3 regions of the Cryptosporangium minutisporangium genome follow, and region 1 is predicted to be linked to each of the others. Evidence: riboswitches for the same ligand, from Rfam matches in the RefSeq annotation. Region 1 holds a riboswitch; each other region holds the start of a gene.
The links. A riboswitch is a leader RNA that binds a small molecule or an ion and turns the genes downstream of it on or off. The one in region 1 is predicted to bind cyclic di-AMP.
Positions count from the first base shown of each region.

Region 2: it holds a riboswitch for cyclic di-AMP, as region 1 does, so the genes downstream of both, ABEB28_RS26120 (transglycosylase family protein) here and ABEB28_RS30685 (C40 family peptidase) in region 1, are expected to answer to the same signal.
Region 3: it holds a riboswitch for cyclic di-AMP, as region 1 does, so the genes downstream of both, ABEB28_RS34425 (C40 family peptidase) here and ABEB28_RS30685 (C40 family peptidase) in region 1, are expected to answer to the same signal.

Region 1 is NZ_BAAAYN010000044.1:79,461-86,289, forward strand. Features, by position in the region: gene sigM (RNA polymerase sigma factor SigM) at 1-412, opposite strand, end outside; gene ABEB28_RS30680 (protein kinase family protein) at 458-1,867, opposite strand; gene ABEB28_RS30685 (C40 family peptidase) at 2,208-3,080, opposite strand; cyclic di-AMP (ydaO/yuaA leader) riboswitch at 3,093-3,266, opposite strand; gene murJ (murein biosynthesis integral membrane protein MurJ) at 3,791-5,680, opposite strand; partial or broken gene ABEB28_RS30695 (NUDIX hydrolase) at 5,824-6,285, opposite strand; gene ABEB28_RS30700 (CCA tRNA nucleotidyltransferase) at 6,548-6,829, shown strand, end outside.
Region 2 is NZ_BAAAYN010000035.1:130,088-136,916, forward strand. Features, by position in the region: gene ABEB28_RS26110 (MBL fold metallo-hydrolase) at 1-717, opposite strand, end outside; gene ABEB28_RS26115 (glycoside hydrolase family 6 protein) at 879-2,360, opposite strand; cyclic di-AMP (ydaO/yuaA leader) riboswitch at 2,666-2,839, shown strand; gene ABEB28_RS26120 (transglycosylase family protein) at 3,021-3,755, shown strand; gene ABEB28_RS26125 (MarR family winged helix-turn-helix transcriptional regulator) at 4,032-4,478, shown strand; gene ABEB28_RS26130 (AAA domain-containing protein) at 4,515-6,829, opposite strand, start outside.
Region 3 is NZ_BAAAYN010000048.1:93,201-100,029, reverse strand. Features, by position in the region: gene ABEB28_RS34430 (menaquinone biosynthesis decarboxylase) at 1-1,305, opposite strand, end outside; gene ABEB28_RS34425 (C40 family peptidase) at 1,431-2,336, opposite strand; cyclic di-AMP (ydaO/yuaA leader) riboswitch at 2,423-2,560, opposite strand; gene ABEB28_RS34420 (hypothetical protein) at 2,903-3,073, shown strand; gene ccsB (c-type cytochrome biogenesis protein CcsB) at 3,177-4,202, opposite strand; gene resB (cytochrome c biogenesis protein ResB) at 4,202-5,884, opposite strand; gene ABEB28_RS34405 (cytochrome c biogenesis CcdA family protein) at 5,884-6,795, opposite strand; gene ABEB28_RS34400 (TlpA family protein disulfide reductase) at 6,792-6,829, opposite strand, start outside.

The DNA of each region.
Region 1 (6,829 bases):
CCCGCTGCTCCACCGGCAGCTCGGCGAGCGCTGCACGGACGTCGAGCGCGGTCTCGCGGGCGGCGATCAGATCGGTCGGTGCGGCCGGTGCTCGCCCGTCGTCGTCGGGGAGCGGCACGGTGGGACGCGCTTGTCGGCGGCGGACCCGGTCGAGGCACGCGTTGACGACGATTCGGTGCAGCCAGGTCGTCACCGCGGCATCGCCTCGGTAGGACCCGGCCGAGCGATACGCGGAGAGCAGCGCGTCCTGCAGTGCGTCGGCGGCGTCCTCGGAGTTGCCGATCGTCCGCACCGCGACGGCCCACAGGCGGTCGCGGTGCCTGCGCACCAGCTCGGCGAACGCATCCGCCTCACCAGCTACGTGCGCACGCAGAAGGCCACGGTCGTCGAGCTGGCCGAGCGGCGGTCGCATGGACCGAGAGAGTAGATGCTTCCCGCCACCTGGCGCCGGGAGGACTCAGCCCTTGACGCTGATCTCCGAGATCGCGACCTGGTACTTGCCGCTCGAGTTCGTCCCGGTGTCGGTCAGCCAGAGCACGAGGAACGGCGTGTTCACCGGCTTGTCGAAGGTCACCGTGGTGGCGTCGGACGACGCGGTCTGCGACGGGCTGACCACCTTGTACGGGTTGATGTCCCGCGGCTGGGAGGAAGGCTGGTCGGTGCCGGCCCGCAGCTCGAACGTCGCCCCCGGGTGATCGAACGCGATCGTGACGCTGGAGACCTGCTGGGCGCCACCCAGGTCGAGAACGAGACCCAGACCGGGCTTGAGCTGGGCGAACTGCGTCCCGTTGTATTGGTCGGTCTTCCAGATCGTGTCCGCTTTGCCGTCGATCGCGTTGTCGACGTTTCGGTCCTCGGCGAAGTCGCCGTTCGGCGGGTCGAGCAACGTCGCGCGGACGACCTTCACCGGACCGGCCTGCTGGGCGGGGGCAGACGAGGACGGGCCGGACGACGGGCCGGCGTCGCCGCCGCCGCCGAAGTCGGGCAGGCCCAGCGCTGCGACGCCGATGACCACGCCGAGGACGACCAGCACGCCGACGACCAGCACGCCGATCCGCGTCCACCGCGGGCCGCTGGTGGCCGGTTCCGGCGCGAGTACGGCCAGCGCGCTCAGCGCCGGGTCGGCGACGTCGTAGCGGCGCAGTTCGCTCGCGAGATCCGCGGCCGTGGGCGGCGGAACCGCGGGGTCGAGCAGGTCCATGGTCAGCGCGTCGAGGTAGCCGGGTATCCCGGCCCTGACCTGCCGCGGGGAGCACATCCGCCCGTCGACCCGGGTGGCGTCCGGCAGACCGGTGCGGTGGGGCGGCAGGACGTCGGGCCACTGACCGGTCAGGCCCGCGTAGAGCAGGCCACCGAGCGCCCGGATGTCGGCCGGCTGCTGGCCGGGCCCGCCCAGGTGCAGATCGACGAGCGTCACCCCGTCGTCGTTGCCGATCAGGACCGTCGACGGCGTGAGGTTGCCGTGGGCGTGACCGGTGGCGTGGATACCGGCGAGCGCGTCGGCGGTGTTCCGGACGAGCGCGGCGGCTCGCGCCGGGTGCAGCGGACCCTGGGCCAGCGTGTCGTAGAGAGTCTGTCCGTTGACCCACTCCCGGACGACGTAGGCGCGCGGCCCTTCGTCGACGGCGTCGTAGACCCCGATCACGGACGGGTGGACGATGCGGCCCGCGGCGACCGCCTCGGCGATCATCTGCTCGGCTGCTTCCCCGCCGGGGACCCGCAGCTCGATCGAGACCGTGCGGTTGAGCAGATTGTCGGTGCCTCGCCAGAGCGCGTGACCGGACGCCGCATCGGCGTACAGCGCTTCTTCCAGCCGATACCGGCCCGCCAGCACTTCACCCTGAACGGGCGCGCCGACCTGTGTCACAACCCGCCCTCCCGCAGTATCGACCGCTCCGTCCTCAGGGTAGGCCGTGCGGCGGCTACTGGGGACAGGTCCATCCTGCCTGTTCCGGCGCGTCGGACGCCACTGGATGAACAGCTCTCATAGGGAGCTAGTGGTCTCGGGCGTCAAGGTATCGCGGCGGCGCACGTTCGGCGCACCTGTGCCTGGCGTTCGCCAACCGGGTGTCGCAGCAGTTCACGAAGGTTTTGTGCGGCTGCCCGGCGTCCGAAGAAGTAGTTGTGGGGAACCGACGAGGGACGGTCAGGTGCGGCGCACCCAACCGTCCCTCGTAGTCGATCCGAGATTCAGCGTGTCATCCGACTCAGACGAGACGGCGGACGACGTACCGGTTGCTCCAGATCTTCCGCTTCGCCACCGGCTGCCCGGCGGTCGACGCGTCCCACATGTAGTTCCCGCCGGCGTAGATGCCGGCGTGCGAGTAGCGGCCACCGCCGCCGAACAGGATCAGGTCGCCGGGCTGCTTGGCCGACTTGCTGACCCCCCGGCCGTAGCGCGCCTGCTGCGTCGCGCTGTGCGGCAGGCTCTTGCCGAACTGACGGTAGACGTACTGCGTGAGGCCCGAGCAGTCGAACGAGTTCGGACCGGCCGCACCGAAGCGGTACGGCTTGCCTGCCTGCCGGGAGGCGGCCCTGACGACCGCTGACCCGTTGGACTTGGCACGGATGTGGTGGTTGGGCGAGAGCGTCTTCTGCGTGCCGTTCACGTAGAGCACGACGCGCCAGTTGGAGGTCCCGCCGATCGTGACGCGCCACTCCAACTGACCGGAGGGCCGCGCCTTCTTCGTGCTCACCGTCCGCCAGCCCTTGCTGGACTGGTACTGCAGGGAGAACGACTTGTAGGCGGCGGGCTTGCCGTTCACCGAACCGATCGCGTGCAGCGTGGCCTTCGATCCGGTGGTGACCGAGGTGGCGCCGGAGAGCTTGGCAGCTGCGGGAACAGCGGCTGCTGCCGGAGCGGCGACACCGATCAGTCCGGCGCCGAGCGACCCTGCGAGGACGCCGGCCAGTGCGGTGGTCCGCAGCGTCGCGCGTCGGGTGACAGCGCGGTGCTTCGGAGTTGAGGTTGCGCGGTGGCGAGCACCGCCGGTGTTTTTGCTCGCGTACGAACCGTTTTGAGACGTTGTCTCAGTACGTTCGTACTGGTTCGCGGGCAGGGCACACCGAGGGGAATGCACCGTATGCAAGGAGAGTCCTTCCATGCACGCCTACGAGGTGAGCTGTCGGGTTCGGGCGGGAAGGTTTAGTGCCCGGCCGCGCGCTGCGCGGCTTCACCCCAAGGGATCGCGCCGGATCTGATCTCCGGCGACCCCACGTACCTGTGGGTCCCCCGCCCCTGTCCAATTGGTTGGCTACTCGGAGGGACACCGCGGATGTCGTGGACAGGGCTCGGCGTGGCGAATCCTGCGGTGTGCGCGGCGTGGCTGCCGCGACAGTTGCCGCGAAGAACTGAACCTGCGCTCCGTGGGAGTTGCCAGTGCTTTGCGACGTGCATCACAGTCAAAGTGAGAAGTTTTTACCACTTCACACCGTTTTCACGCACGACCGGGTGGGTTCCTCGGCGCGTCGTGAGTCGGTCACATCCAGATGTTCAGGGTGTTGCGGGTTGGGAAATTGAACTGGACGAACAGCCGACAACCTCACTTGGCGTAGTCGCGCTTTCGGGGTGTGGAGTGACCGTGGATCGACCGTACCTGCGGCGTGGCCTTTCTCACGTTATTCCTCGGCGGATGTGGATAACCCTGCGTGATTGGCCGTCGAGCGCATTTTCGGGAAGATCGCCGCTGCGGAGCCCGTGCGAGGGCCGGGCGACGTGGTCTTCCCGAAAAACCGCCTGCGCGGGGCTCGTATGAGGTGGTCTTCCCGAAATCCGTGGGATGCGGGGCGGTCAGCGGCCGGGTAGGCGGCGCTTGACGGTGTTCGCGAACTCGACGACCTCGGGGACGCGCAAGCGGAGTGCCACCACGGCGTAGACACCGACCAGCACCAGGCCGCCGACGACGAGCGAGACGAACGCGCCGGCCTTACCGATGCCCAGCACGCTCTGAATGCCGTAGGCGACCGCCCAGCTGAGCAGACCGGCCACCACCGCGGCTACGCCCAGTCGAGTGATCGTCCGGGTCACCGAGAGCGTGTCGAGCCCGCCCAGGCGTCGCTTGAGCAGGCGCCCGGAGATCAGTACGGCGACGATGTACGAGACCGTGTTGCCGCACTGCAGTCCGACGACGATCCACTCGGTCGGCACCCAGAGGAATACGCCCAGGTCGAACAGCAGCTTCGCGACGACGACCGGGATGTTCAGCAGGGCCGGCGTCTTCGTGTCGCGCAGCGCGTAGAACGCGAAGATCTGCATCTGGCTGATCGCGAACGGCACCAGGCCGATCCCTGCGGCCATCGTCGCGTAGCCGGTGCTGATCGCCTCGTCCTGGGTGAAGTTGCCCCAGCGGAACGCGGTCACCGCCAGCGGGATACCGAGCACCAGGTACGCCGCGGTCGCCGGCACCAGGACCACCGAGGAGAGCCGGGCACCGAGCGAGAGGTTCCGGGTCACCTCGCCGAAGTCCCGGTCGGCGGCCGCCGCGCTCATCCGGGGCAGCAGGGCGGTCAGGATGCTCACCGCGACGATGCCGTGCACCATCATGAAGAGCAGGAAAGCGTTGTTGTGGATGATCGGTCCCGGGCCGCCGCGGTTACCGGCCCAGTTGGCGATCTTGATCACCGGGATCAGGCCCAGCTGGCTGACGCCGACGTAGACGAACATCCAGGCCCCGAGCCGCCTGGCCTCCCCGAGGCCCGATCCGCGCAGATCGAACCGCCACTTCCAGCGGAAGCCGACCTTGCGGAGCGACGGCCAGAGCGCGAAGGCCTGCAGGACGATGCCGAGGGTCGTGCCGATGCCGAGCACGGCCACCTGGGCGCCGGTGATCGTCGACGGGGTGAGCGTCGCCGGACCGGGCAGCAACAGGAACACCGCGGCAGTGACGATCACCGTGATGTTGTTGAGGATCGGCGCCCAGGCCGGGGCCGCGAACTCGTTACGGGTGTTGAGAACCGCGCCCAGCAGCGCGGACAGCCCGTAGAAGAAGATCTCGGGGAGAAGAAGGTAGGCCAGCGTCGTCGTGAGCTGCCGGCTGGCGGACGTCGTCTCCTCGTCGGCGAAGAACGCAGTCAGCAACGGCGCGGAGAGCAGCGCGAGCGCTGTCGCCGCGGCCAGTAGCAGGGTCGCGGCGGTCAGCAGCCGGTGCGTGAACGCCTCGCCGCCGTCGGCGTCCCGTTTCTTGGCGGCGACGAGCAGCGGAACGACGACGCTGGTGAGGATGCCGCCGAGCAGGAGCTCGTACAGCATGTTCGGCAGCGTGTTCGCGACCTGGTACGCGTTGCCGACCAGGCCGCCGCCGATCGCGGCACCGATCGCCGCGGTGCGGATGAAGCCGGTCGCCCGTGAGAGCAGGCTGAACATCGCCATGACGCCGCTGGAGCGAGCGACGCTCGGTGCGCCGTCGTCCCCGTTCGACGCGGGGGGAGGCGGCGGCCCGCCGGGTCCGGCCGGGCCGCCGGGACCAGCGTCGGCACCGGGAACACCGCTGGGGCCATTCGTCCCGCCGACGCGCGCCACGCCGCGGGGCGGCGGGAGGTTCGTCGGAGACGTCGTGGGGCCGCCGGGGAACGGGATCGAGCCGGTGTCGTCGAAGGACGGGACGCTCGGTCCGCCGGTCGGCGTCCCCAGGACCGGAGCGCCGACCGGAGGCAGCATCGCGGTCGGGTCGTCGGTCGGCATCACCACGGTGGCGTCCTGATCGAAGCGATCGGAGCGCGAACGCCGCAGATCGAAGTCAGGCTGCTCGGGCCGGGGCCCGGAGGGATGGGGGCGCGGGCGCCCGTGTTCGAAGTCGGGCGGCTCGGGCCGGGTCACGCGGGGTGCTCGAGCAGGTCGGGTACCCGCGCGATGAGCTTCCGCTCGTCCGGGTAGGCCAGCCGGTCGGGGATCTCGCTGAGCGGGACCCAGGCCACCTCGGTCACCTCCACGTCGGCGTCGGAAAGCACTCCGGCCACCGCATCCAGGAGGAAGTGATGCACGGTCTTGTGAATGCGACGGCCCTCGAACACGAACCAGTAGTCGACCGTACCGAGTGCCGCCAGCACGTCGCCGACGATGCCGGTCTCCTCGGCCACCTCGCGGGCTGCCGTCTGCTCGAGCGTCTCGCCGGCCTCGACGTGGCCCTTCGGCAGCGACCAGAGCAGGCGACCCCGACGGTCGAGCTTTCCGATCAGCGCACCCTCGAGGTGCCTGCCGTCGCCCTGGACGACGAGCCCGCCTGCGGAGACTTCTTCGACCCGTCGCAGCCGCCCGGGACCCCCGGGCCGACGCGGGGAGCTTCGGCGGGCCATGAAACTGACGATAGCGCCCGCGTCGGGTAAACGCCGTGAGGCCGTCCAGGGACCGGTTTGTTGCTCCTGGCGCCGGTGCAACACTCGGTGAGCGGGTGTGATAGAGGCGGCCATCGACGCCGGAAACGGGTGCGCCAACGCAACCGACCAGTGGATAGGGTTCACCTCCGTGGCCCACCGACCCACTGCCGGATCCTCGGGAGACGAGCGGGCGGCCACCGATCCCCCAACCGTCGCCTCCGATACTGGTCTTACTGTGTCTCCTATCGCACCTACTTCCCTGACCGCCGCGCAGCAGAGCGCCGTCGCCGAGTTGCTCCGGGTCTCCCCGGTCGCCGACGACCTGGGTCGCCGATTCCAAGCCGCCGGCCACGAGCTGTACCTCGTCGGTGGCTCGGTGCGGGACGCCCTGCTCGGCCGACTCGGGGACGACCTCGACTTCTGCACCGACGCCCGCCCCCAGCAGGTGCTGGACCTCCTCAAGGGCTGGGCGGAGGCAACCTGGACGACCGGGATCGAGTTCGGCACGGTCGGGGCA
Region 2 (6,829 bases), on a different contig from region 1:
CTCGGCGACCGTCTGCGCGTATCGCCGCGGGGGGTCGACGAGATGCGCCCGCATCCACCGGCCGATGCCGAACGGGTGCAGCGTCCCCCAGTGGATCGGCACCGCGTAGCGCGGGCGGAGACGGCGGGTGGCCTCGGCGGCCCCGCGCGGGTCGAGGTGGCCGGGCCCCAGGTTCGGTCCCCAACCCCAAACCGGGATCAACGCGACGTCGAGACCGAGCGTGCCCAGGTCGTCCATCTCGTCGAACTGGTCGGTGTCGCCGGCGAAGTAGACCTTGGTCGACGCGCCCTCCACCAGGTAGCCGAGGGCGAGCGCGCGGGGGCCGAACGGTGTTCGGAAGCCGTCGTGCACCGCCGGGGTCGCGGTGATCCGCACCCGTCCGACGTCGTGGAACTTGCCGGGCGAGAGCTCGACGATCTCCCGGAAACCCTTGCGGTAGAGCAACTCTCCAGCGCCCTCGGGAACGATCAGCAAGGTGTCGGTCCCGAGTCGGCGCAGCGAGGCCAGGTCGAGGTGGTCGGCGTGCAGGTGCGAGATGCAGACCGCGTCGACGTCGGCGTGCAGTGAGGGGTCGAGCGGGGCCGCCACGCGACGCAGGACGCTCGCCACCCGGGGCAGCAGCACCGGGTCGGTGAGCACTCGGACACCCTCGGTCTCCACGAGGACCGTGGAGTGCCCGAGGAAGTACATCGTCGGAAGAGGGGCGTCGCTGTTCACTGCCCCCTCCTCCCCACGGTCGGCACGCTCCCTACACGGTACTCCGCAGGGAACAGCGAGCCTGGTCGCGGCCGGGTCACCACCTGGGTCGAAGCGACGCGACGCGGCGGCGCACCGGCATCCACGGTGCGTCGTGGAGGCCGGTGCGCCGCCGCTGCGCGCTACGAGCTGAGGTCGTACGCGGTCTCGGGGATGAACTGTCCGGCGGAGCCGCTGCACCCGTCGGACTCCCCCGGACGCTTGACCCACAGGTACGCCGCCACCTTCGGGTCGCCGGTCGCGGTGGTCGGGTAGCGCCCGAGCTTGCGGCCGGCCGGGTCGCACCACTCGCCACCGGCGGGGCCGGCGCCGTTGCGGGACGTGTCGACCACCATCTGACCACCGCCGAGCGCGGCGAGCACCCGCTTGCCGTAGGAGACCTCGCTGGAGCTGGTGTTGTAGTTCGACGTGTTCAGCGCGACACCGTCGCCGTACTGGGTGGCGCCGGCCCGCTTGGCCCGGCTCGCCGCCTCGCTCGCGTTGATCCAGGCGGAGTGGCCGATGTCGTAGAACACGCGCGCCTTGGGGCTGGACTGCTTGATCACCTTTCCGGCGTACTCCAGCAGGTCCAGACGCTCCTCCTGCTGCCCCTCGGACAGGCAGGTCGTCAAGTGCCCGAGCGCGTCCGGCTCGAGGATGATGATCGACGTGCCGGAGCCCAGGCCGGACGCGAAGTTGCTGATCCAGTTGCGGTAGGCGTCCGCACTGTCGGCGCCACCGGCGCTGGCGCCACCGCAGTCGCGGTTGGTCATGTTGTAGGCGACCAGGACCGGCACCTTGCCCCTGGCGTGCGCCCGCGACGTGTAGCCGCGGACGTCGCTCTCGACGTCGCCCGGGTTGTTCGCGGCGAGCCAGTGCGCCTGCGGCTGCTCGGCGATTCGTTCGCGGATCACGGAGGCCCGAGGGTCGCCCGAGTTCGATTCCACCCACTCGACGGCCTGACCCGAGGGGTCGACGAAGAGCGAGCCGAGCGGACCGGCCGCCGGCTTCGTCGGCTTCGCGGTCGGCGCCGGGGACGCGGGCAAGCCCGGCGGTAGTGCGATCGAGGACGGTGTCGGGGAAGCGCTCTCCGGCGTCTCCTCCGCACCCTCGTCGACGCCGCAGCTCACCCCGTTCAGCGCGAAGTTCGCCGCGTCCGGCGCCTTGCCCTGCGGGTGCCAGCCGGTGAAGCGCAGCGTGAGGGTTTTGCCCGGCTCGAGGCGGACGCTGTCCTCGCCCGCACGGACGGTCACCAGGCCCTCGTCCTGCTGCCAGTCGCCCTCCCAGCCCTTCACCACGGCCTTACCGCCGTCGAAGGACCAGTTGACGTTCCAGTTCTTCACCGGATCTTCGCCGGTGTTGGTCACGGCCACTTCGGCGGAGAACCCCGTCGACCAGGCGTGGCGCACGGTATATGCGGCCGCACACGAATGGTCGGGATCGGTGGTGGCGTTTGCGGCAACCAGGCTGGTACCACCGATCACCACGACGGAGCCGAGCGCAGCGGCGCCCACTCCTGCGGTGAGAACTCGGCCGTTCGCACGTTCACGGCGGTGCCGAGCGAGGTACGGGCCGGCGCGTAAACCGGCCCGGCGAAGCAGGCCGGCACGTGGAGCGTCGGTCATGGCTCTCATCTTGGCGTTCGTGACGAGCGGCGCCCACTGTCGCAGGCGGTACTTAGTGAGGTGTTAAGGGATCATTACGCCACGGAGTGAACCAACTCCACAGAGTTGCACCACCGATTCGGACTGAAACCTATAGACCACTCCAATTCGCTGTGTCGCACGTTGACGGCGAGATAGCTGCGACAAGGACGGTCGGTTTGACCTTAATGGTCAGCACGACACGCTTCGCGTATCACGGGGCGGTAACTTGGCATTTAGCCGATTTTGTGGTTCTGTCGTTTTCGTCCGTTCACCGCGGACCTCGCGCCCGGCTACGCCGAATCCTGCCTCGGGCGACGAGGACTTCGAACCTCGGGCAGGAGCGGGGGACCCACTTCCGGCGTCGAAGTTGACGCCTTGGGGTGAAGCCACGCACTGCGTGGCCGGGCCGACTCAGCCCGAACCCGACAGCTCACCTCGTAGGCGTGGAGAGGGTCGGATATGTCTAAGGAGTCTTCCCATCCCACCCAGCTCAGCGCCGAAAGCCCGCCTCGCGCGGGCGGACGGCATCGGGCGCCACGGCGCCTGAGCCCGCTCGGTCGAGGCCTGGCACTTGCCGTGGCCACCGGCCTAGCGGGGATCACACCGCTCGTCGCCGGAGTGTCACCGGCCCATGCGGATGTGAACTGGGATGCGATCGCGCAGTGCGAGTCCGGTGGACGATGGAACATCAACACCGGCAACGGCTACCACGGCGGTCTGCAGTTCAGCCCGTCCACGTGGCGGGCGTACGGGGGCGGCAAGTACGCCGGTAGCGCGCACAACGCCAGCCGTTCCGAGCAGATCACCGTAGCCAGACGCGTTCTGCGTGGCCAGGGCATCGGCGCCTGGCCAACCTGCGGCCGAAAGGGCTACACCAAGACCCGGTACCGCAGCGGCTGGTCCGACCAGGCCAGCCGGAGCTACAAGCGACAGGGGTACACGAAGAAGTACTCGAAGCGGAGCTGGGAGAAGTCCAGCGCCAACGAGTACACCGGGTACCGGTCACACCGGTCCAAGAGCTACCGCTCGTCCAGCAAGCAGTCCTGGCGCGAAGGATCGACCGAGAACCGGTCGTACCGCGGGCAGGCTTTCCGGAAGCGCAGCACGGTCGCCGTGCCGCGGAGAGGCGTGACGGCTCTCTCCCGGCCGACGGAAGTGCGTGACTTCGTCGCGCTACGCCAGTTCAGCCGGGCTCAGCGCCCGGCACCGGCTGAGTCACGTTTCCCGAGCTACCTGGTTCGTCCCGGCGACAGCCTGCTGCTGATCGCCACCGAGCACCGGGTGAGCTGGCAGTCGCTCTACGCAAGGAACCGCAGTGTGATCGGCGGCAATCCGAATGTCATCCACCCGGGGCAGAAACTCCTGATCGGATAGTGCTCGGAACGGATCGCTGATGACAGAACACCGATGACAGATCGCCCAGAACAGGGAGCCCCGGTCGACCGACCGGGGCTCCCTGGCGTCTGCCACCGGGCAGTTGCCGAGGCCTAGGCAGCCGCGGCGACGGTGGGAGGGTGGACCGACCTGACGGCCGACTCGGGCTGAACGGAGGACTGCGAGTAGTCGGCGTGCCCGCCATCATGGCTCTTCGCGCAGGTCGGCGGGTGGGCGCCCGACGGTGCTGCGGCCGGATGACCACGAAGGAGTGCCATGTCGGCCACCCCCGGCGCGGTCGCCGACGAGCTGAGCACGTTGCTCGGTCGGCTACATCGGACGCTGCGACGCGCCGCCCGGAGCGACCTGCCGGACGAGCCACTGCCCGCCGCACAGATCGAGGTGCTGCGCGTGGTCCAGGCGCAGCCGGGCATCGGTGTGAAAGCAGTGGCCACCGCCCTGGGGACCGCTCCCAACACGGTCAGCACGCTGGTCGGCGACCTGACCGCGAACGGGTACCTCGACCGCTCCCCCGATCCGGGGAACCGGCGGGCGGTGCGGCTCACCGTGACGCCTACCGCGACCGGCCTGATCAACGGCTACACCGACCACCGACGGCGGATCGCGCTCGCAGCCGCCGATCAACTCGACCAGGCCGACATCGACGCTCTGGCCGCGGCCCTGCCCGCGTTGAACCGCCTCCTGACCCTGTTGGAGGGTTAGATCGCGCTTTCGAGCTCGCCGGGCTCGAAACGCGGCCTAACGCGCCGTGCGCATCAGCGTGACCGGACTCTCGGGGGCGTCAGGGGTGAACCGGGCGACGCCGATCTCGCCGTAGGTCGGATCGACGACCGGAATGTCCCGCCGCTGTTCGGACGCGGCCACGATCGCGGCCGCCTCCCGGGCGGTGAACCAGCCCGCGGTCTCGGTGCTGGCCTCCTCCTGCCGCATCACCTCGACGTTGGCCCGGTTGCGCTGAGCCTCGATCGAATCGTCCGGGTAGAAGCACGCCCAGCCGACGATCTTGCCGCCCGACTGGACCGGCGTGTCCACGCGCGAGCGGTACGCCCCCAGGACGGCGCGTGCCTCCTCCGGCCGGATCGCCCCGATCTCCTGGTAGCCGCCCGGCGGACCCGGGTCCGCGGCCTCCGGGACGACCGGCAACGGCCGGGTCAGGTCGGTCGCGTGCGAGGCGCGCGCCGGGGTGGTGCGGAACGGCTCGACGTTCTGGTCGTCCCACCAGCTCACCGGCGCCGTCGTGGGAGGCGCCATCGCGGGCGGGGCCATCGCGGGCGGGGCCATCGCAGGAGGGACCATCGGCTCCACCGCCGGAGGCGAAGGAACCGGCGGCTCGAACCGAGACACCTGCTCGGGCGGCGGAACCACCATCGGCTGCCGCGTCGGCAAGCCGGGTGCCGCCGCGGGCCCGATCACCGGAGGGCCCGGCTCCGCGACCGGCTCGCCCGGCAGCTCCGCTGCCGGCCGCACCGGCCCGGACCCAACCGGCGCAGCGGCAACCGGGGCAGGCGAGGTAGGGGCAGCCGGGACCGGATCGGGAGCAGGAGCAGCGGCCGGAGACCTCGGCGCGAGGCCCGGCAGCAGCGTCACCGGATGACCGTTCGGCAGCGCATCCGCGGTCGGGATCGTCGGCGCGTCGCCGACCCACGGCATCACCACGTCCGCGGCACCGGGCAGGTCCTCGACCCGGGCGACGGTCGGGGCTTCCCCGATCCACTCGTCCACCGGCTCCTCGTCGGGCGCGGACACCGACTGCGGCGCAGGCACGGGCTCCGCCTCCGCGGGCTCGTCCGCAGGCAGCTGGACCACCGGCAACACCACCGTGAGGTCGGTCAGCCCCTCCGCCACCTGGTCCCCGGCACCCTCCTCGGGCGCCCAACCGGCGCTCTCACCCCACTCGGCGGCGCCCTCGTCCCACTCCGTGCCCCAGCTCTGCCCCTCGGCCCACCCCTCGGCGGCCTCTTCCGCAGGCTCCTCCGGGGCCTCGACCGGTTCCGGCGCGAGCAAGCCCCGCGCCTCCTCCGGCAGCAGTCCCAGCTCGTCCATGAGCGGCCACAGCCCGGCGAGCGCCGCGTCCGGATCACGCGCGAACAGCGTCCCGCGCACTCGCCAGAACACACACCCGCCGACGCGTTCGAGCACCGCCTGGCGGCGCATCTCCTCGGCCCAGCGGGCGGCACCTCGATAGCGTCCGTGATCGCACTCGATCGCGAGCCGCCGACCGTCGGTCGTCGGGATCACGAAGTCGATCCGATGCCGTCCGATCGAGTACTGCACGGCGGGCCGCACCCCGACGTCCAGCAGCCGGCGCAGCACCGACCGTTCCAACTCCGACTCGCAGGCCGCGTAGAGCGTCTCGTCCGGTACCGGCTCGGCGGCCAGTGCGGCCAGCCCGAGTTTCGGCGCCGCGCAGTAGCGCAGCAGGGCCGCCCGGGCGTCGTCCGGGTGGAGGTTCTCGGGGCCGACCGAGTGGAACACCCACATCTGGTCCTTGGCCCGGCTGGCCGCCACGTTCACCCGGCGGTGGTGGTCGGCTCCGGTGAACGCGGCCCGCGCCTCGTCCCGGTCGGAGACGACCAGGCTGAGGAACATCACGTCGCGTTCGGCGCCCTGGAACGTGTACGAGTCGCCGACCTTCAGCGCCCGCCGCGCCATCTCCTGCTCGCCGAGGTGCCGGACCAGCTGCTCGTTGATGTACTGCGCCTGCCCGCTACCGGCCAGGAGGCTCACGACGCCGAACGTCAGGCCCGCGTAGTCCGGGTCGGCGACCAGCCGGCAGAGCGTCGCGACCAGGGCGTCCGCTTCGGCGAGGTTGATCTCCCCCACCCGTTCACGCTTCTCCCGGACGCCCGGCACCCGCACGATCCGCACCGGGTCGAACCGGCCCCGATCGGCTCGCAGCGGCTGAACCGTGCCGTCGTACCACTGCTCGCTGGAGAACGTGATGATCTCCGGCACCGAGCGGAAGTGCTCGGTGAGCATCAGCGGCTCCGGCGACCGCCGCACCGCGTGGTCGTAGAGGCTGGTCGTGACGTCGAACAGCGGCCAGGACGGCA
Region 3 (6,829 bases), on a different contig from region 1:
CTGCTGGTAGGAGGCGTGATCGAGATGGTCGACCGGCCCAGTGGTGAGCAACACGTCGTGGGCGTAGTCGACGTTGCCGAACGCGCGGAACGCGACCTCCCGGTAATCGTGGACGTCGCAATCGGCGTCGACGACCACGACCAGCTTGCACAGCGAGAGCAGCCCGGCGCCCCACACCGCGTTCATGACCTTCATCGCGTGCTTCGGGAAGCGCTTGTCGATCGAGACGATGCAGCAGTTGTGGAACACGCCGGCTTCCGGCAGGTCGTAGTCGACGATGTCGGGGATCAGAAGCTTGATCAGCGGCAGGAAGATGCGCTCGGTGGCCTTGCCGATCGGGCCGTCTTCCTGGGGCGGCTGGCTGGTGATGATCGACTGGTAGATCGGCGTGCGCTGCGTCGTCATGCACTCGACGTGCAGCACCGGGAAGTCCTCGACCGGTGTGTAGAACCCGGTGTGGTCGCCGAACGGCCCCTCGGGCGCGCGCTCACCGGGCTCGAGGTAACCCTCCAGCACGACCTGGGCGTGCGCGGGCACCTGCAGCGGCACGGTGAGGCAGTCCACCATCTCGACCCGCTCGCCGCGCAGGAAGCCGGCGAAGAGGTACTCGTCGATGTCACCGGGCAGCGGCGCGGTGGAGGCGTAGGAGACGGCCGGGTCACAGCCGAACGCGATCGCGACCGGCAGCCGCTGGCCGAGGCGCTCGGCGACCGCGTGGTGCGCGGTCGAGTCTTTGTGGATCTGCCAGTGCATGCCGAGCGTGTTGTGGCTGTGCTGCTGGAGGCGGTAGAGCCCGAGGTTGCGGGCGCCGGTCTCCGGGTGCTTCGTGTGGGTCAAGCCCAGGTTGTGGTAGATCCCGCCGTCGCCGGGCCAGATCTGCAGCCCGGGGAGCTTGTTCAGGTCGACTTCGTCGCCCTTGTAGACGACCTCCTGGCAGGGCGCGGACTTGACCTTCTTCGGGGGGACGTTCTTCAGCTGGGTGACCTTGCCCAGCGCTTCACGGAAGCCGCTGAAGCCCTGCGGCAGTTCGGGCTTGAGCATGGCGCCGATGCGCTGCCCGATCTCGTCCAGCGAATCGACCCCCAGCGCCATCGCCATCCGGCGCTCGGTGCCGAACAGGTTGATCACGATCGGCATCTCGCCGCGCGTCGGGTTCTCGAACAGCAGGGCAGGCCCACCGGCCCGCACCACCCGCTGGGTGATCTCGCTGATCTCCAGCGTCGGATCGACCGGCGCGGTGATCCGCTTGAGCTCACCGGCCTTCTCCAGCCGCTTCAGGAACTCGCGAAGGTCGGTGTGGGCCATGGCCCCAGTATTCCTGGGCCCGCGAGCGCCCCGGCAGTTGCCCGCCGCACAGAGCCTCGGCCCACGGCGCCGCAAAGGCACGAGCCCCGACCCGCAGTACGGGTCGGGGCTCGGCGAGCACGGCGTTACGGGCGGCCGGCGCCCGCGTACGGCATGTTGTTGACGCTCTCCACCTGGACCGACTGTCCCTCGGTGGGCGCGTGCACCACCTGGTTGTTACCGATGTAGATCGCGGAGTGGTGCAGGTCGCTGTAGAAGAACACGATGTCGCCCGGCTGCAGGTCGCCCCGCGAGACGTGCCGGATCGAGTTGTACTGCTGCCGCGACGAGTGCGGCAGCGACACACCGACCTGCTTCCAGGCCATCATCGTGAGGCCCGAGCAGTCCCAGGAGCCGGGGCCGGAGCCACCGAACACGTAGGGCTCACCCTGCTGCGCCATCGCGAACTGCACGACGGTCGCGGCGTTACCGCTGGCCTGACCGTTGTACGTGACGGTCGCGGGCGCGCTGCCGTACTTCTTGGCGTACGCCGTCCGGCGGATCTGCTCCCACTTGTCCCGGTCCTTCTTGATCAGCTTCTGCTGGGAGTCGAGCTGCTTCTTCAGCCGCTCCGCGCTCCGGACCTGGAGGTCGACCCGCTTCTTGGTGTCGTCGTACTTCGCCTGGTACGCCTTCGCCTGCTTGATCGTGTCGCGCTGCTGGGCGGACAGCCACTCCACCGCGGCCAGCTGGTCGAGGTAGTTCGTCGGCGAGCCGTTGTTGAGGAGCGACGAGGAGAGCCGCATGCCGCCGTCGCGATAAGCCGCCGCAGCGATCTTGCCGACCTCCGCCTGGGAGGCGTCGAGTTTCGCCTGCGAGGCGGCGAGCTGACGGTTCAGCCCGGCCTGCTGCGCCTGGACCCGCTTCAGCTGGACCTTGGCGCTGTTCATCTGCTCGTTGACCCGGTCCATCTTCACGCCGAGGGAGTCGAGTTGCTTCTCGGCCTCGGAGAGTGACGGAGCCGCACTGGCGCCGCCTCCGGGTAACAGCACCAAGCTCAGAATCGCAGCGAGGACGCTAACCAGGACGATGGGACGACGGGCGTGAGTCCGAACGGATCTCACTAGTGCAGCACTCCTCACTCCCCCTAAGGCCGCCTACCGGGTTAGCTGACGGGTTCGGGCGGGAGCTGCCCTACCGCCCGTAAAGGCGGATTCACCCCGAGATCTCGGATCCCCGGCTCATACGTGACGCAGCGATTCGGCGGCAACTGCCCGACGCCATCCTGGTGAACGGCGGACGCTCGGGAAGTCGTGGGTCACGGTAAGGCATCTGTGACGGGCTGGTCCAGCCTCGCGCGGGAATCTGGGCGAACGTCCAGCAGACTACGACAACACGTAGTTAGTCCACTCCGGAACGTCTTCTTAAGTGCGTCTTAATGCGGTTTCACCGACACCTCGGCCGAATGGTGGATGGGTCTGACCACTATGGACAGATCAACGGACGATAACCGGCCGGTAACTCGTGAGGTAGGAGTGCCGCAGGCTGCTTAACGTCCCAAGAAGTCCATTTGTAGTAATTTGTCGGAAACAAAGAGTGGACTGAGGGGGACAAAACGATGCCGCAGCAGACCGAGCACGAAGACGTGATCGTCGTCGGCTGGCTCCGTGGGGACGACTACGAGGCCGCGCTGGCGTACCGGCGGCGCGAAGAACCCACCCGAACGGACGATCAGCCGCCAACACCGGCGCCGACACCGCCGAGCGCTGATCCCGCACCCCAAACTTAAGGTCGCGCCAACCCCTGAAGTGGCGCGCCCCACAGCGTCCCCCAACGCAGTACGCACTTGAAGCGCCGCCAGGCGCGTGTTCTCACGCGGAGCCCGTCCAGGGTCACAGCCCTGAATACGAGTGGAGTCCGGAGACGGCGAAGTTGATGACGTAGAGGTTGATCATCATCGTGGCAAAGCCGAGCACCGCGATCGCGGCCGCCCGGCGTCCGCGCCATCCGGTCGTGGCCCGCGCGTGCAGGTACGCCGCGTACACGACCCACGAGATGAACGCCCAGGTCTCCTTCGGGTCCCAGCCCCAGTACCGGCTCCACGCCGCCTCGGCCCAGATCGCTCCGCAGATGATCGCGAACGTCCAGATCGGGAACCCGAACGCGTGCAGCCGGAAGGTCAGCCGCTCCAGCCCCGCCGCGGCGGGCAGGTGCCGCCCGACGCCGTACGGGAAGCCCGGGGCGTTCGCCGGACGCCCGGCCGCCACCCGCTGGTCGTACCCCTCGCGCAGCAGGTAGAGCACCGACATCACGCCACCGATCAGGTAGATCCCGACCGAGATCGACGCGGTGGAGACATGGATCCAGAGCCAGTACGAGTTCAGCGCCGGCATCAACGGGCCGGCCTCGACGTAGAGCACGGTTCCGGCCAGCCCGAGCAGCAGAACCACCGGCAGCATCACGAACATGCCCAGGTAGCGCACCGGACGACGGGCCGAGACCACCAGCCAGGTGATCGTCCCGACCGCGCAAGCCACCGAGACGAACTCGTACATGTTGCCCCACGGCACCCGGTCGGCCGCGAAACCACGGGCGGTCAGGCAGCCGATCTGGGCGAGCGCACCGATCACCGCGGCGACCACGCCGAACCGACCGAACCAGGCGGCCCGGCCGCCGGTCGGCGCGGGCTCCGCGGGCGGCGTGACCGGCCCGGCCGGGGACACCGGAGCGTCCTCCTCCGGACCGCCCACGCCGACCAGCACACGCTGGCGCGGGGCCGGGGCCGCCGCACGGGCCGCCACCACGCCCTTGCGTCCGAACGCGTACTCGATGGCGTAGCCGAGCATCGCAACCGTGTACGCCACGATCGCGACGATGAGCAACGTGTTCGAGAGATCGGCGAGTTGGGCGTCCGTCATCACGATCCTTCTTTCCCGATGAGCTCGGACTGTTTCGGGTCTGCGGGCGGAGCGGCGTCCGCGGTGAGCTTCTCGACGATCTGCCGGAACTCCTCGGCGTACCGGTCCGGATCGGTACGCGCCAGACCGCCGACCGTGAGCTCGCCGGGCGTCACCCGGACGAAGATCCGGCGACGCCGGACGGTGAGCGACGTGATCAGGCCGACCAACATGAACCCGGCGGCGATCAACACGACCATGTCGCCGGGGTCGTAACCCACCTGGACGGTCATGAACTCGCGGTAGCCGACGAACTGGAGCGACGAGCCGTCGTCGAGCGTCCACACCTCGCCGACCGAGAGCTTCTTCGAGCCGACCGACTTGAGCGCGCCGCTGTCGACCTGATTCTGGTCGATCGAGTACACCGAGCGCGGGATGCCGGAGTTCAGACCGGTGTCACCGCGGTATCCGACCAGCGTGACCGCCGGGTCGTCCGGCTCCGGGCGCACCGACTGGATCGGCGGGCCGGACGGCGGTGCGGTCGGCAGGAAGAACCCGGTGAACGCCATCTCGACGTCCGCGGCACGGGCAGTCGACTTCGGGTCCTGGTTGGCGTCGGGGAGGACGAACGCACCCTCGCTGGTGAGCTGGGAGTCCTGCGGCAGGAACGCCGGGGCCTCCTCGAACACGGTGCCGTACCGATCGGTGTACTTCAGCACCGGCGCGTACCCGTGGTTGATCAGGTAGACGTTGGCCCCGTCCAGCCGGAGCGGGTGGTTGACCTTCAGGTCGTAGGCGGTGTCCGGGTCCTGGGTGAACGCCCGGTCGCCCTGGACGTACTTCACCTTGGCGAGGAAGTCCTCGGGCTGGCCGTTGGCGAGGTAGGTGCCCTGGAAGTCGTCCAGCTGGACGCAGAAGGACGGCAGGGCCGCGTCCCGCATCCGGGTGCCCGGGGTGAACGAGTCGTAGGCCTGGACGGTGTCGCAGAACGCGTTGCCCTCGACCACCAGCACGCTGGCCCGCCAGCCCCACAGCGAGCCGGACGCGACGCCGACCAGCAGCGCCACCAGCGCGAGGTGGAACGCGAGGTTTCCGGTCTCGCGGAGGTAGCCCTTCTCCGCGCTGATCGTGACCGCACCCGACGCCTCGGTGTGCACCGCCGTTCGCCAACGTGCGCGCCGCAGCACGCCCCGGGCGGTGTTCGCGATTGCGGACGGGTCGCCGGCCACGGGGGTGGAGGACGAGAGCGGCAGCCGCTGCAGGTTCCGGGGTACCGCGGGCGGCCGCTTGACCAGCGCGCGGGTGTGCACCCGGATCCGCGGCACCAAGCAGCCGACCAGCGAGATGAACAGCAGCAGGTAGATCGCAGCGAACCAGGGTGCCGCGAAGACGTCGAACGCCGACAGCTTGTCGAGGAACGGCGCCAGCTTCGGGTGTTCGGTGAAGTACTCGTCGACCTTCGCCTGGTTCAGCGACCGCTGCGGGAACGTACTGCCCGGCACCGCGGCCAGCGCCAGGAGGAAGAGCAGCACCAGCGCGGTCCGCATGCTGGTGAGCTGTCGCCACCAGCGGCGCGGCGCGGCGGTGAACCCGCTGAGCTTGCCGGGGCCGGGCCGTCGGTCCTCGGGTGCGGTGGCGTCCTGCGGTGCGGTGGCGAGACCGGTGACGGCTGCCTGCTCGTCGGAGGGCGTGACGGTGGCCATCAGAGCGCCACCTCGCCGACGCCGTAGACGCTGCGGATCCAGATCACCAGGTCGTCCCAGACCCCGAGCATCAGGGCGGCGCCTACCGCGACGAGCAGCACCCCGCCGATCCGGACCACCCAGCGGCTGTTCCGGCGGACCGCCGCGAACCCGCCCAGCAGCCGCCGGAATCCGAGGCCGAAGAGGACGAACGGAACGCCCAGCCCGGCGCAGTACGCGAGGGCCAGCAGCGCACCGCGCCCGGCACCGCCCTGGACGGCCGCCAAGCCGAGCACCGCGCCGAGCGTCGGACCGACGCACGGGATCCAGCCGAGGCCGAACACCGCGCCGAGCAGCGGGGCGCCGGCCAGCCCCGAGGCCGGGAGCCACCGCACGCGTGCCTCGCGCTGCAGGCCGGGCAGGACGCCGAGGTAACCGAGTCCGAAGACGACGACCAGCGCGCCGACGACCCGTTGCAACGTGGCCTCGTGCTCGAGCAGGAAGCCGCCGATCCCTCCGGTCGCGAACGCCAGCAGAGTGAACACCGCACTGAACCCCGCGACGAACAGCACGCTGCCGGCCAGTACCCGTCCCCGCACCCGGCCACGGGTCCAGCGACGGCGGTCCGGTCGGATGCCGACCCGGGTGGCGGTGGCGACGGCTCCGCCGGCCACGGCGGCCGTGCCGGCTGCCCCGGCGGTCTCCCCCGCGGGAGCCTCCGCCGCGGGCGCCTCCGCCGCGACGGGGCGGCCCGACGGGTCGCTCCCCAGCGCGGCGTCCAGATCGGCGCCGGCGATTCCGGTGACGTACGAGACGTAACCGGGCACCAGCGGCAGGACGCACGGCGAGAGGAAGCTGACCAGCCCGGCGAGCGCGCTGACGCCTGCCGCTGCGACCAGCGGCCCGTCGGTGACGAGGTCGGCGACGCTCACGGCTTCTCCGCCGCGATCCGCCCGACGACCGGCT